DNA from 3 places in the Pseudarthrobacter sp. O4 genome. Region 3 is predicted to be linked to each of the others. Evidence: riboswitches for the same ligand, from Rfam matches in the RefSeq annotation. Region 3 holds a riboswitch; each other region holds the start of a gene.
What was found. A riboswitch is a leader RNA that binds a small molecule or an ion and turns the genes downstream of it on or off. The one in region 3 is predicted to bind cyclic di-AMP.

Region 1 (3,264 bases), 2.0 Mb from region 3:
GTGAGGTAGGCCATGGTGTCGGGTGCGGGGCGGAGGCTGACGTGCCGTTCGGTGGCGGCGTGGCTGGCGCGTTGGGTGGTGGAGCGGGGGTCCAGCCGGTAGGCGCATGCCTTGGCCGCGGCGATGATCTCCCGGTCGCCGGCGCCGGCGAAGGTGCCGGTGTCGGCGGCGAGCCGGGCGTCGACGGCGCAGCGGTCCGCGGCGGACAGGCAGGCGGTTTCCTTCACGAGGAGGGTGGCGCGCCATTCGTTGAGCTGGCCGGTGTGCAGGGCGGTGAGGGTGTGCGGCATTTCGGTGACGAGGGCTTTCGCCAGGCCCAGGAGCCGTCCGCCGCGGGCGGGGGATTCGCGCCGGGCCAGGGCGATCTGCGCCGCGACCCCGGCGCCGAGCTCCGCCGCCGGAACGCCCTGCGCGCGCCGGGTGCGGCGTTGGGCGGCGTCGAACGCGACCGTGATCCGGGCCTGCAGCGCGGCCGCGGCGGACTTCAGATCCTCCAGCTGCCGGAGCTGGTCGATCAGCCCGGCACCGCCGTCGTCGTCGGATGCGCGGGCGTGACAGGGGCGGACAGTACCGAGCAGGCGGGCGACATCCGTGACCGTAACGCCGCTTCCAGCGCCGCCATGTCCTCCCGGAACCACCACTTCGGGCTCCCGCTTGCCGTCCATGAACCCAGTCTTCCAGCGGGGTCAGACAAAAAGACCCGGCAGAATGAGCCGCGAGATAGGCCACCGAGAAACCGGCGCGGCGACCCCACAACAATGCGAAAGAATGGTCCCATGAGCGACGCCGGCGAGTTTATCGATTCCTCGCTGCAACGCGAAGGGTCCTGGTCCCGGGCGGACGAGTTGCAGGCACGCGTGGGCGGCGATCTGCGCTTCTATGGCGCCTCGGTCGGAGCGGTGCGCGGAACTGTCCGCGACGCGCTGCGTCGCCACCGCGAGTTGCTGCATGATGACATCACCGCGCTGAGCTCAGAACTTTGGTCCGTACCGGTTTTCGAGCGACGGCTGGCGGCCGTGGTCCTGCTGCAGTCCAAGGTCCGCATGCTGGACAACGCGGACCTGACCCGGATTGAAGGCTTCCTGAGAACCGCGCAATTGCGGGAGCTGGCCGATCCGCTCGCCGTCGACGTCGTCGGCCCGCTGGTTTCGGGACTGGACCTGCTGGGCAGGGTGCGAGCGGACAGCGTGCTGGACCGCTGGGCCCGGGAACCTGACGTCTGGCTACGCCGCGCCGCCCTGCTCTCGCCGCTCCGGGCGCTCCGGGCCGGCGGGGGAGACTGGCGCAAGTTTGTCGGCCATGCGAAGGCGGCGCTGGCCGTCTCACCGGGGCACGACGCGGACGCGGACGCGGACGCCGATGCCGACGCCGACCTCCTCCGGGAGGCAGTCGCCGTGGTGCTCGACGACGTCGCGAAACACCGGCCAGAGCTGGAATTCACGGCCACCGGGACGTGACGGAAGCGTCCCGCATCAGCTGTCGGACCGTCGCTCCACAACCGCGTAGGCCTTGCCATCCAGGAACTGCCAGTCCGTGACCACCATAAAGCCGAGTGCATCCACACGGTCGTTCAGGACATGGACGTCGAAACCGCCGTCGCGGGGCTCAGCGTCCCAGGTTGAGACGCGGACTTCCTGGCCTTCGAGGATCAGCAGCTCGGTGTTGACGTCAAAATCCTCCTGAGGCTGATCGCTCAGCTGGCAGATGGCGACAGAGTGGCTGTTCATTTCGGGCCTCCGCTTCAGGGATCGCTGCTGGCATCATCCTATGCCTGAGCCCGGCGATGCCGAGGGAAAAAGCCCCGGATGGACCCCGCACCCGTTACCTCAATGTGACATTCCGTGATCATCCCGTTACCGTTGTTAGGTGCCTGTTGTCTCCGATACGGGCGCTCCCCAGCCGATTGCCTAACTCTGCCGCGGCCCGGGGGTAACTCGCATCAACGTCCGGCAGAGACGGGGAAACCACTTTTTGACCAGCTGATATGCAGGTCTTGGGGTGAAGCCGCACGGCCCGCCACGCGGGCCCCGAGTGCGGCCGGGTGCCTCCCATCCGAATCCGACAGCTCACCTCGCAGGCATTGGGAGAGGCTACATTCATGACTTCAAGCAATACTTCCGCGCGCCATCGTGGCGCCACCACGAGCCCGCTTTCGGCAATTTCCTCCGCATTTGCGGGCAATGCAGGCACCATCGGCCGCCAGGCCGCCGTGATCGCCGCAGCATCAGGTCTGGTACTCAGCAGCGCCATGGCCGCCAACGCGGCGGAGGCACCCGTCGAGCGCAACTCCGCACCGGCGTCGTCCGTTGACGTCAAGGATCAGGTCTCCGCTCCGGTCAACGCGGATTCCACTGTCCAGATCGCCTTCGAGCGTCCGGCCGTGGTCTCGACTCCCGCGCCCGTCGTCGAACAGCCCAAGCCGGCTGCAGCTGTCCCCACCGCCGCCCCGGAGCTTGCCGCAGCTCCTAAGGCTACCGTGCAGGTCCAGGCCGCTGCCCCCGCCCCCGCCGCTGCCCCGGCAGCCGGCGGCGTCAACGCCACGCTGCTTTCGGCCGCCTACGGCCAGGTTGGAATCACGCAGGACTGCACTGCGATGGTCGAAAAGGCGCTCGGCGCAGCCGGCATTCCGGTAGGCGACATCGGCCCAGCGGCGTTCCTCAAGTACGGCAAGGTTGTGGCGACTCCGGAGCCGGGCGACATGATCGTCCAGGCCGGCCACGTTGCCATCTACGCCGGCAACGGACAGGCCGTCAGCGGTGGCATCAACGGCAATACAACCGTGGCACACCCGATGTCGTGGCTCACCGCCACCGGCCCCGTGACGTTCGTCCGCGCCGGAGTCTGACGCACGGCTAACGTGCAGGGTTTTACGCAGTAGGATAACGAGCCCAGCGGCTTAAGCGGCCGGTGATCAGTTGCCTTGGGGGCAGCGGATCACCGGCCTTCTGCGCGCCCGACCGCGCTGCAAGACCAGCACCCGCGCTGTAAGACCAGCACCCGCGCTGCAGGCCCGGCACCACGCCTAACCAGAGTTGCGCGGTGCGAACATGATGACCGCTACTCCAACCAGGCAGATCGCCGATCCCGCGATGTCCCAGCGGTCCGGCCGGAAGCCGTCGAAAACCATTCCCCAGGCCAGCGACCCTGCGACGAACACGCCTCCGTAGGCGGCCAGGATCCGGCCGAAGTGCGCGTCGGGCTGGAGCGTCGCGGCGAAACCGTAAATTCCCAATGCGAGCACCCCGAGCCCGGCCCACCACCAGT
Region 2 (3,264 bases), 200 kb from region 3:
GGACAATGTCTCCAACGCGCTCGAGGCGCGGCAGCTCAGCGAAATGAGGGTGCGCCAGTTCGTGGCCGATGCCTCGCATGAGCTGCGGACCCCGCTAACCGCTATCCGCGGCTACACCGAGCTGATGCGGATGACCGAGCAATTCACGCCGGACGGTGAGAAGTCCCTCGCACGGGTGCAGAGCCAGTCCGAACGGATGACCACCTTGGTTGAGGATCTGCTGCTGCTGGCCCGCCTGGACGAGGGCCAGCCCCTCAAGCTCAGCGAGGTGGACCTCACCCAGCTGGCGATCGAGACCGTCAGTGACGAGAAGGTCATGGCCCCGGATCACGTCTGGCAACTGGAACTCCCCGAAGAGCCGGTGGTGGTCCGCGGCGACTCCGCCCAGCTGCATCAGGTGCTGGCCAACCTGCTGTCCAATGCGCGCAAGCACACCGGGGCCGGGACGACGGTGGTGACCGGAGTGATGCGTTCAGCCGATGGAAGCGCCGTGGTCACGGTGACCGACAACGGGGACGGGATCCCCCCTCAGTTCATGAATAAGGTCTTTTCACGCTTTGCCCGCGCGGACGCCGCGCGGAAGAATCCGGCAGCTACGACGGCGCCAACCTCCCGTTCGGCGATTTCCCGCAGCCCCTGGGCCCCCGCCCCGGCAACGACGGCAACCACTGCCGAGGGGACCAGCGGGCTTGGCTTGTCGATCGTGCAGGCGATTGTCGCGGCCCACGGCGGCACCGTCGAGGTCACCTCCCGGCCAGGCCGGACGGAGTTCGCCGTTCGCCTGCCCACGAGCCCGCCCGTGACCTAGCCGCGGTCGCGTCCGTCCACCGCCGTTCGACGGTTACGTGCCGGCTAGACGTTACTGCGCGTCGAGTGGGCACGCAGGCGGCGCAACGGCACCGACGGCCAGGCGGAAGAGCACAAGGCGACACTCCGCTGTCGTGATGTCCGTTACCAAAATGTGACTCTCGGATGGAACTCCTGTACGGTTTTTAGAGTGCGGCCACCACTGGCGCCGTATATCCGGATGGACGCCAAACTCTGCCGCTTCCCGGATTCGCTGGACCAGGCAGAGGCGGGGGACCCAGAGTTCCCGGGCATTCTGCATCTATGCACCCTTGGGGTGAAGCCGACACGTGAAGCACCGTGCGGCCGGATTTCTCATCCGAACCCGACAGCTAACTCCGCAGGCGTTTGAGAGGCATCATGACTGAATTCAAAGTACAAACGCGCCCCGACAGCGCTGCAGGCAAGTCCCGCTCCACGCATTCACGCCACCGCGCAGAGTCAGCCAAGCCGGCCTCGGCCCTGTCCCGGTTTGCCGCGGGCATCGGTTCCACTGGCCGCCGCGCCGCCGTCGTTGCCACCGCCTGCGCGGTCCTCGTCGGAGTTGGCGCTGCCGGTCAGGCCGCCGAGACGGCCAACGGTCCCTCCGCCGCCGGCAGCTCCAAGGCGTCGGCCACCGTTGCCGACCCGCTGACGCCCCTGAACTTCGAACGGGTCCGCGTCGACGCCCAGACCTCTGTGCCCCCCGGCGCCAGCGTCGAGGCCCAGTCCGCGGAGGTGAAGCCCGCTGAAGCACCTGCACCTGCCGCGGCTCCGGCACCTGTACCTGTCGCGGCTCCGGCACCTGCCCCCGCACCTGTCGCGGCACCCGCACCGGCCCCCGAAGCGGCGACTCCCGTCGCCGTTGACGATCCCGCCGCGGCGCAGGCCTACGCCGCATCGCAACTGGAATCCTACGGCTGGGGGCCCGGCGAAATGCAGAGCCTGATGAAGCTCTGGACCAAGGAGTCCGAGTGGAAGACCACGGCCACGAATCCGAGCAGCGGCGCCTACGGTGTGGTCCAGTCCCTGCCGGCCGAAAAAATGGCGAGCTCCGGCGCTGACTACCTGACCAACTACCGGACCCAGATCAACTGGGGTCTCAATTACGTCAAGGAACGCTACGGCTCCCCCAGCGGCGCCCTGAACTTCCATTACGCGCACAACTGGTACTAAGCCAGCCGGCAGTTTCCCGGACGAACCTGCTTCAGCAAGAATGCCCCGAATCCCTGCGGTTCGGGGCATTCTTTCGTGCTGAGTGCTGTCAGTGGACGGAGGCGGGACGGACGTGCGCTGGTGCGTCTAGCCGTTGGGCCGGTTGGGGATGTACTGCACCGCCCATTTGTTGCCGTCGGGATCGGCAAAATGGACGAAGTGGCCCCAGTCCTGGACATCGACGTCGCTGACGTCCACGCCGTTATCCTTGAGCTGCTTGTGCGCGGCCTGGATGTCGCTGACCACGAGCTGCAGGCTGGGAGCGGTGCCTGGCGGCGCCTCGTTGAGGCCCTCGCCGATGGCGATCGAGCAGCCGGAGCCCGGCGGGGTCAGCTGGACGAAGCGGATGCCGTCCGTGGGCCGCTCGTCGTAGTCGGCGTTGAAGCCGACTTTGTTGACGTAGAAATCCTTGGCGCGGTCCACATCGGACACGGGGACAAACACGAGTTCAAGTTTCCAGTCCATGGCCCACACGCTAGCGCGGGTTGCGGGATTCCGGAAGGGAACGTGTGCCGGTCCCGGCAATAGCCGGGTCCTCGGCGCCGGGTCCTCGACGCGGCTGCCTGGCTGTACTAGCCCGCGATGCCGTAGAGGCGGTCGCCGGCGTCGCCCAGGCCGGGCACTATGTAGGACTTCTCGTTGAGCTTCTCGTCGATCGAGGCGAGGACGATCGTCACGTTGGCGTCCGCGAGCTCCTCCTCCAGCCTGGCCAAGCCTTCGGGGGCGGCGAGCAGGCAGATGCAGGTGACGTCGGAGGCGCCGCGCTTGAAGAGGAACTTGATGGCCTCGCGCAGGGTGCCGCCCGTGGCCAGCATGGGGTCCAGGACAAAGATCTGGCGGTCCGTGAGGTCCTCGGGGAGGCGCTCGGCGTAGGTGATGATGTCCAGGGTCTCCTCGTCCCGGGCCATGCCCAGGAAGCCGACCTCGGCGGTGGGGACCAGCTTGGTCATGCCCTCGAGCATGCCGAGCCCGGCACGGAGGATCGGGACCACCAGCGGAGTGGGCTTGGTGAAGGCGGTGCCGATGGTGGTGCTGACCGGGGTCTCGATGGTCACGGGCTCGGTGCGGACCTCACGGGTGGCCTCATACGCCAGGAGCGTGACGAGCTCCTCGGTGAGCTGGCGGAAGACCGGGGACGGGGTGTTCTTGTCCCGCAGAACGGTGAGCTTATGGGCGACCAGCGGGTGGTCCACAACGAGAGTGCGCATGGGTCAAAACTATCAC
Region 3 (3,264 bases):
TTCCATCTGTTCCGGGCGGACCTTGGAGGGGCCGGCGCCGAACCGGCCGTCCTTGGGCAGGAGGTTTGCGGGAATCGTGATGCTGGTGTCGCTCACAGTGGCTCCATTTTCGGCTGGTAAACGCTTGGCGGCTGGTACAACCCTTGCTTGGGAGGTGGCCCGGCAGGGTGGCTGCAACGAAGCCTCCTTGTCATTCTGCCTGACTGCCCCGGGCGGGCGGGAAAAGAGTCCGTCATAGTCCGGTCATTGAGACAAAGCCGCGAGCCCCCGGCTCCTGCTGAAGCGGCCGGGGGATTATCCGGAGTAATTCAAAATAGGCTAAGCTGTCCTGCGAACGTACGGCCGTTCCCGCCAGGGCACGCTGCCTACAACCGGCACGCGGTACGGTGGGAATGACGCAAGGACGGCGCTCGAGGAGCTGAGCTGAATGACGGATCTGATCGATACAACCGAGATGTATCTGCGGACCATTCTGGAACTTGAAGAAGAGAACATCGTCGCCCTCCGCGCCCGCATCGCCGAACGGCTGCGCCACTCCGGCCCCACCGTCTCGCAGACCATCGGCCGCATGGAACGCGACGGCCTGGTGGTTGTTTCGGGTGACCGGCACCTTGAGTTGACTGAAACCGGCCGGAAACGCGCCATCGGGGTCATGCGCAAGCACCGCCTGGCCGAGCGGCTGCTGGCCGACGTGATCGGCCTCGACTGGGCCTACGTCCACGAGGAAGCCTGCCGCTGGGAGCATGTCATGAGCGAGCGGGTGGAACGGCGGATCTTCGAGATGCTCAACCATCCCACTGTCTCTCCTTATGGAAATCCGATCCCCGGGCTCGCGGAGCTCGGCGGCGTGCCCTCCCAGCCCTACTCCGACGGAGTCGTGAGTCTGCTGGAAGCGATGGCCGGCTACGGGGCCGATTCCCGGATCACGGTGAACCGGCTTGCCGAGCCCATCCAGGTGGAACCGGAACTGCTCGTCCAGCTCGACGAGGGAGGCATCCGTCCCGGCGCCCTTGTGTCCCTGGAACGCGTCGGCGAGTACATCTCGGTCCGCGTTCCGGACATCGAAGGCGCCCTCGAGCTGCCTCCCGAGGTTGCCGCCCACGTCTTTGTTACCGTCGGCTAACCGTCCGGAACCACAACTCGTGGGATGACCCATGAGTTGTGCACAGCAGAGATAACGGGATTATTACTGGGCGGCTTAATCGCCTATAGTTAGTCACCAGTACCGATACCAAAGCGTTACCTGATCCGAAGCCGAACTCTGCCAGCGGATCAGTCGCAGAGTCACCTTATGGCAGAGGCGGGGGAACCACTTCCGGCTGTTTTCAAGCAGCCTTGGGGTGAAGTCCGCCAGCGGCAAGCACACTTCACCGAGGGACTTTTTGGATTCCCCTGTGCCTGGATGCTTGTTCACGGCGGACCGGGTCTTTGATCTCTCTGACCCGAATCCGACAGCTAACTTCGCAGGCTATCCAGAGAGGAACCGTTCTTGACCACCCAGACCTCGCGGGGCCGCCGTCGTGCGACCGGCCCCGCTCCGGAGCCGCGACCGGCCGTCGCCGTTATGGCAGACCGCCCGCGTGACGCGCACCGCGACGAACGCCGCGGCCGCCGGAGCCCGTTCCGCCAGGTAACGGAATTTGCCGCCGCCAGTGGTGTGGGGCAGAAGGCCGGCATTGCCCTGGCTGCTACGGGTCTGGTCCTGACGGTCGCCGTCCCCGCCACCGGCCCGGTCATGGCTACCGACGCCTCGTCGGGCTCGGTCTCCGCGGCGGCGCAGCCGAATGTGACGGCCGCCTCCGCCGCCAAGATCGACTTCAGCCGGACTGCCGTGACCACCAAGGGCGATCCCGACGGCAAGCTGAAGCAGTTGCTGAGCGCACAGTCCGCGGGCAGCATCACGCGCGCCGCTTCTTCCGGCAGCCTGGGCGCACCGCTGGACCAGATGGTTTCCGCCTCGCCCTTCGGCTACCGCGTCAGTCCCATCACCGGCGGTTCCGGCGAGTTCCACCGCGGCCAGGACTACGCCGCGCAGTGCGGAACGGCGGTCCACGCGGCCGCCAGCGGCACCGTCACGTTCACCGGCTGGCATCCCTTCGGCGGCGGCAACCGCGTGGTGATCGATCACGGCAACGGTCTGGAGACCACCTACAACCATCTGTCCTCAGCCAGCGTCCGTGTTGGCCAGACGGTCTCACGCGGCGATCTTGTGGCCATGAGCGGGACAACCGGCGCCTCCACCGGGTGCCACCTGCACTTCGAAGTGATGGTCAACGGCGACGTCGTGGACCCCACTGGCTGGCTCTAAAAGCCGATGGATGACTCTCGCATTCTTATGACACGCCGTGATCTGAATGTGACATTGAATCCCAACTGCTGTACCGTATGAAGTACGCCAACTTCTCCGAAGTTGGCGCTCTTGAGTGGATTGCCTAGCTCTGCCACCGCTCAAGGTCCGTTCGCATTACATCGTCTGGCAGGGGCGGGGGAACCAATTTTGGTCTTCGCAAGAAGACCTTGGGGTTAAGTCGCAAAGCTTCCCAGGAAGCAGCGCGGCCGGGTGACTCCCATCCGAATCCGACAGCTCACCTCGCAGGCATTGGGAGAGGCTACTTTCGTGTCTTCACGCCACAATGCTGCGCGTCACCGCGCTTGCGCGGCTCATTCGAGCCCGCTGAAATCCACGTCCCGTGCTGCCCTTGCTGGCGCCCGGAATGGATCTCACCCCGCCGACTCAATCTCTGCTGAGTCCGGCCCGCAGGCCAAGCACCTGCAAGCAGTTCCCGCTTTTGGCGCGTCTTCGCAGTACACCCTTCGCTAAGTAACCCATTCGGGGCGATCCGGCGTACCCCCAAGATGCCGGAGCGTCCTCTGTCCGCGCCTGAAAAGTGCGGTCCAAGGATCACGAAAGAGAGAACTTAATGACTACTCGTGCAAATACTGCACGGCACCGCGCCGAGGTCACCAAGACCAGCTCGCTTGCTGTCATTGCCAAGGCCGTCGGCGACAACGCCGGCACCATGGGCCGCCAGGCCGCAGTCGTCGCTGCCGCTTCCGGGCTTGTCCTGACCAGCGGAATCGCAGCCAACGCTGCCGAGACCAACGTTCAGCGCGAATCCACCTCCGCTTCGGCCCTCGAAGTCCAGTCGGGCACCCCGGCAACGATCTCGGCGGCATCCACCATTGCAATCTCCTACGAGAAGCCGGCCGTTTCCACCTCACCTGCTCCCGTCGTCGAGGCCGCAAAGCCCGTCGTCAACGTCC

Region 1: it holds a riboswitch for cyclic di-AMP, as region 3 does, so the genes downstream of both, ACQCSU_RS02930 (hypothetical protein) here and ACQCSU_RS15665 (M23 family metallopeptidase) in region 3, are expected to answer to the same signal.
Region 2: it holds a riboswitch for cyclic di-AMP, as region 3 does, so the genes downstream of both, ACQCSU_RS14730 (hypothetical protein) here and ACQCSU_RS15665 (M23 family metallopeptidase) in region 3, are expected to answer to the same signal.

What each region holds. Positions count from the first base shown of each region.
Region 1 is NZ_CP189591.1:645,197-648,460, reverse strand. Features, by position in the region: gene ACQCSU_RS02945 (DUF222 domain-containing protein) at 1-665, opposite strand, end outside; gene ACQCSU_RS02940 (DNA alkylation repair protein) at 777-1,457, shown strand; gene ACQCSU_RS02935 (hypothetical protein) at 1,473-1,727, opposite strand; cyclic di-AMP (ydaO/yuaA leader) riboswitch at 1,895-2,094, shown strand; gene ACQCSU_RS02930 (hypothetical protein) at 2,099-2,845, shown strand; gene ACQCSU_RS02925 (YnfA family protein) at 3,023-3,264, opposite strand, start outside.
Region 2 is NZ_CP189591.1:3,154,684-3,157,947, reverse strand. Features, by position in the region: gene ACQCSU_RS14735 (HAMP domain-containing sensor histidine kinase) at 1-808, shown strand, start outside; cyclic di-AMP (ydaO/yuaA leader) riboswitch at 1,049-1,208, shown strand; gene ACQCSU_RS14730 (hypothetical protein) at 1,207-2,001, shown strand; gene ACQCSU_RS14725 (VOC family protein) at 2,128-2,505, opposite strand; gene upp (uracil phosphoribosyltransferase) at 2,613-3,248, opposite strand; gene ACQCSU_RS14715 (phosphatase PAP2 family protein) at 3,261-3,264, opposite strand, start outside.
Region 3 is NZ_CP189591.1:3,353,524-3,356,787, forward strand. Features, by position in the region: gene serC (phosphoserine transaminase) at 1-96, opposite strand, end outside; gene ACQCSU_RS15660 (metal-dependent transcriptional regulator) at 428-1,123, shown strand; cyclic di-AMP (ydaO/yuaA leader) riboswitch at 1,273-1,485, shown strand; gene ACQCSU_RS15665 (M23 family metallopeptidase) at 1,490-2,308, shown strand; cyclic di-AMP (ydaO/yuaA leader) riboswitch at 2,444-2,613, shown strand; gene ACQCSU_RS15670 (NlpC/P60 family protein) at 2,922-3,264, shown strand, end outside.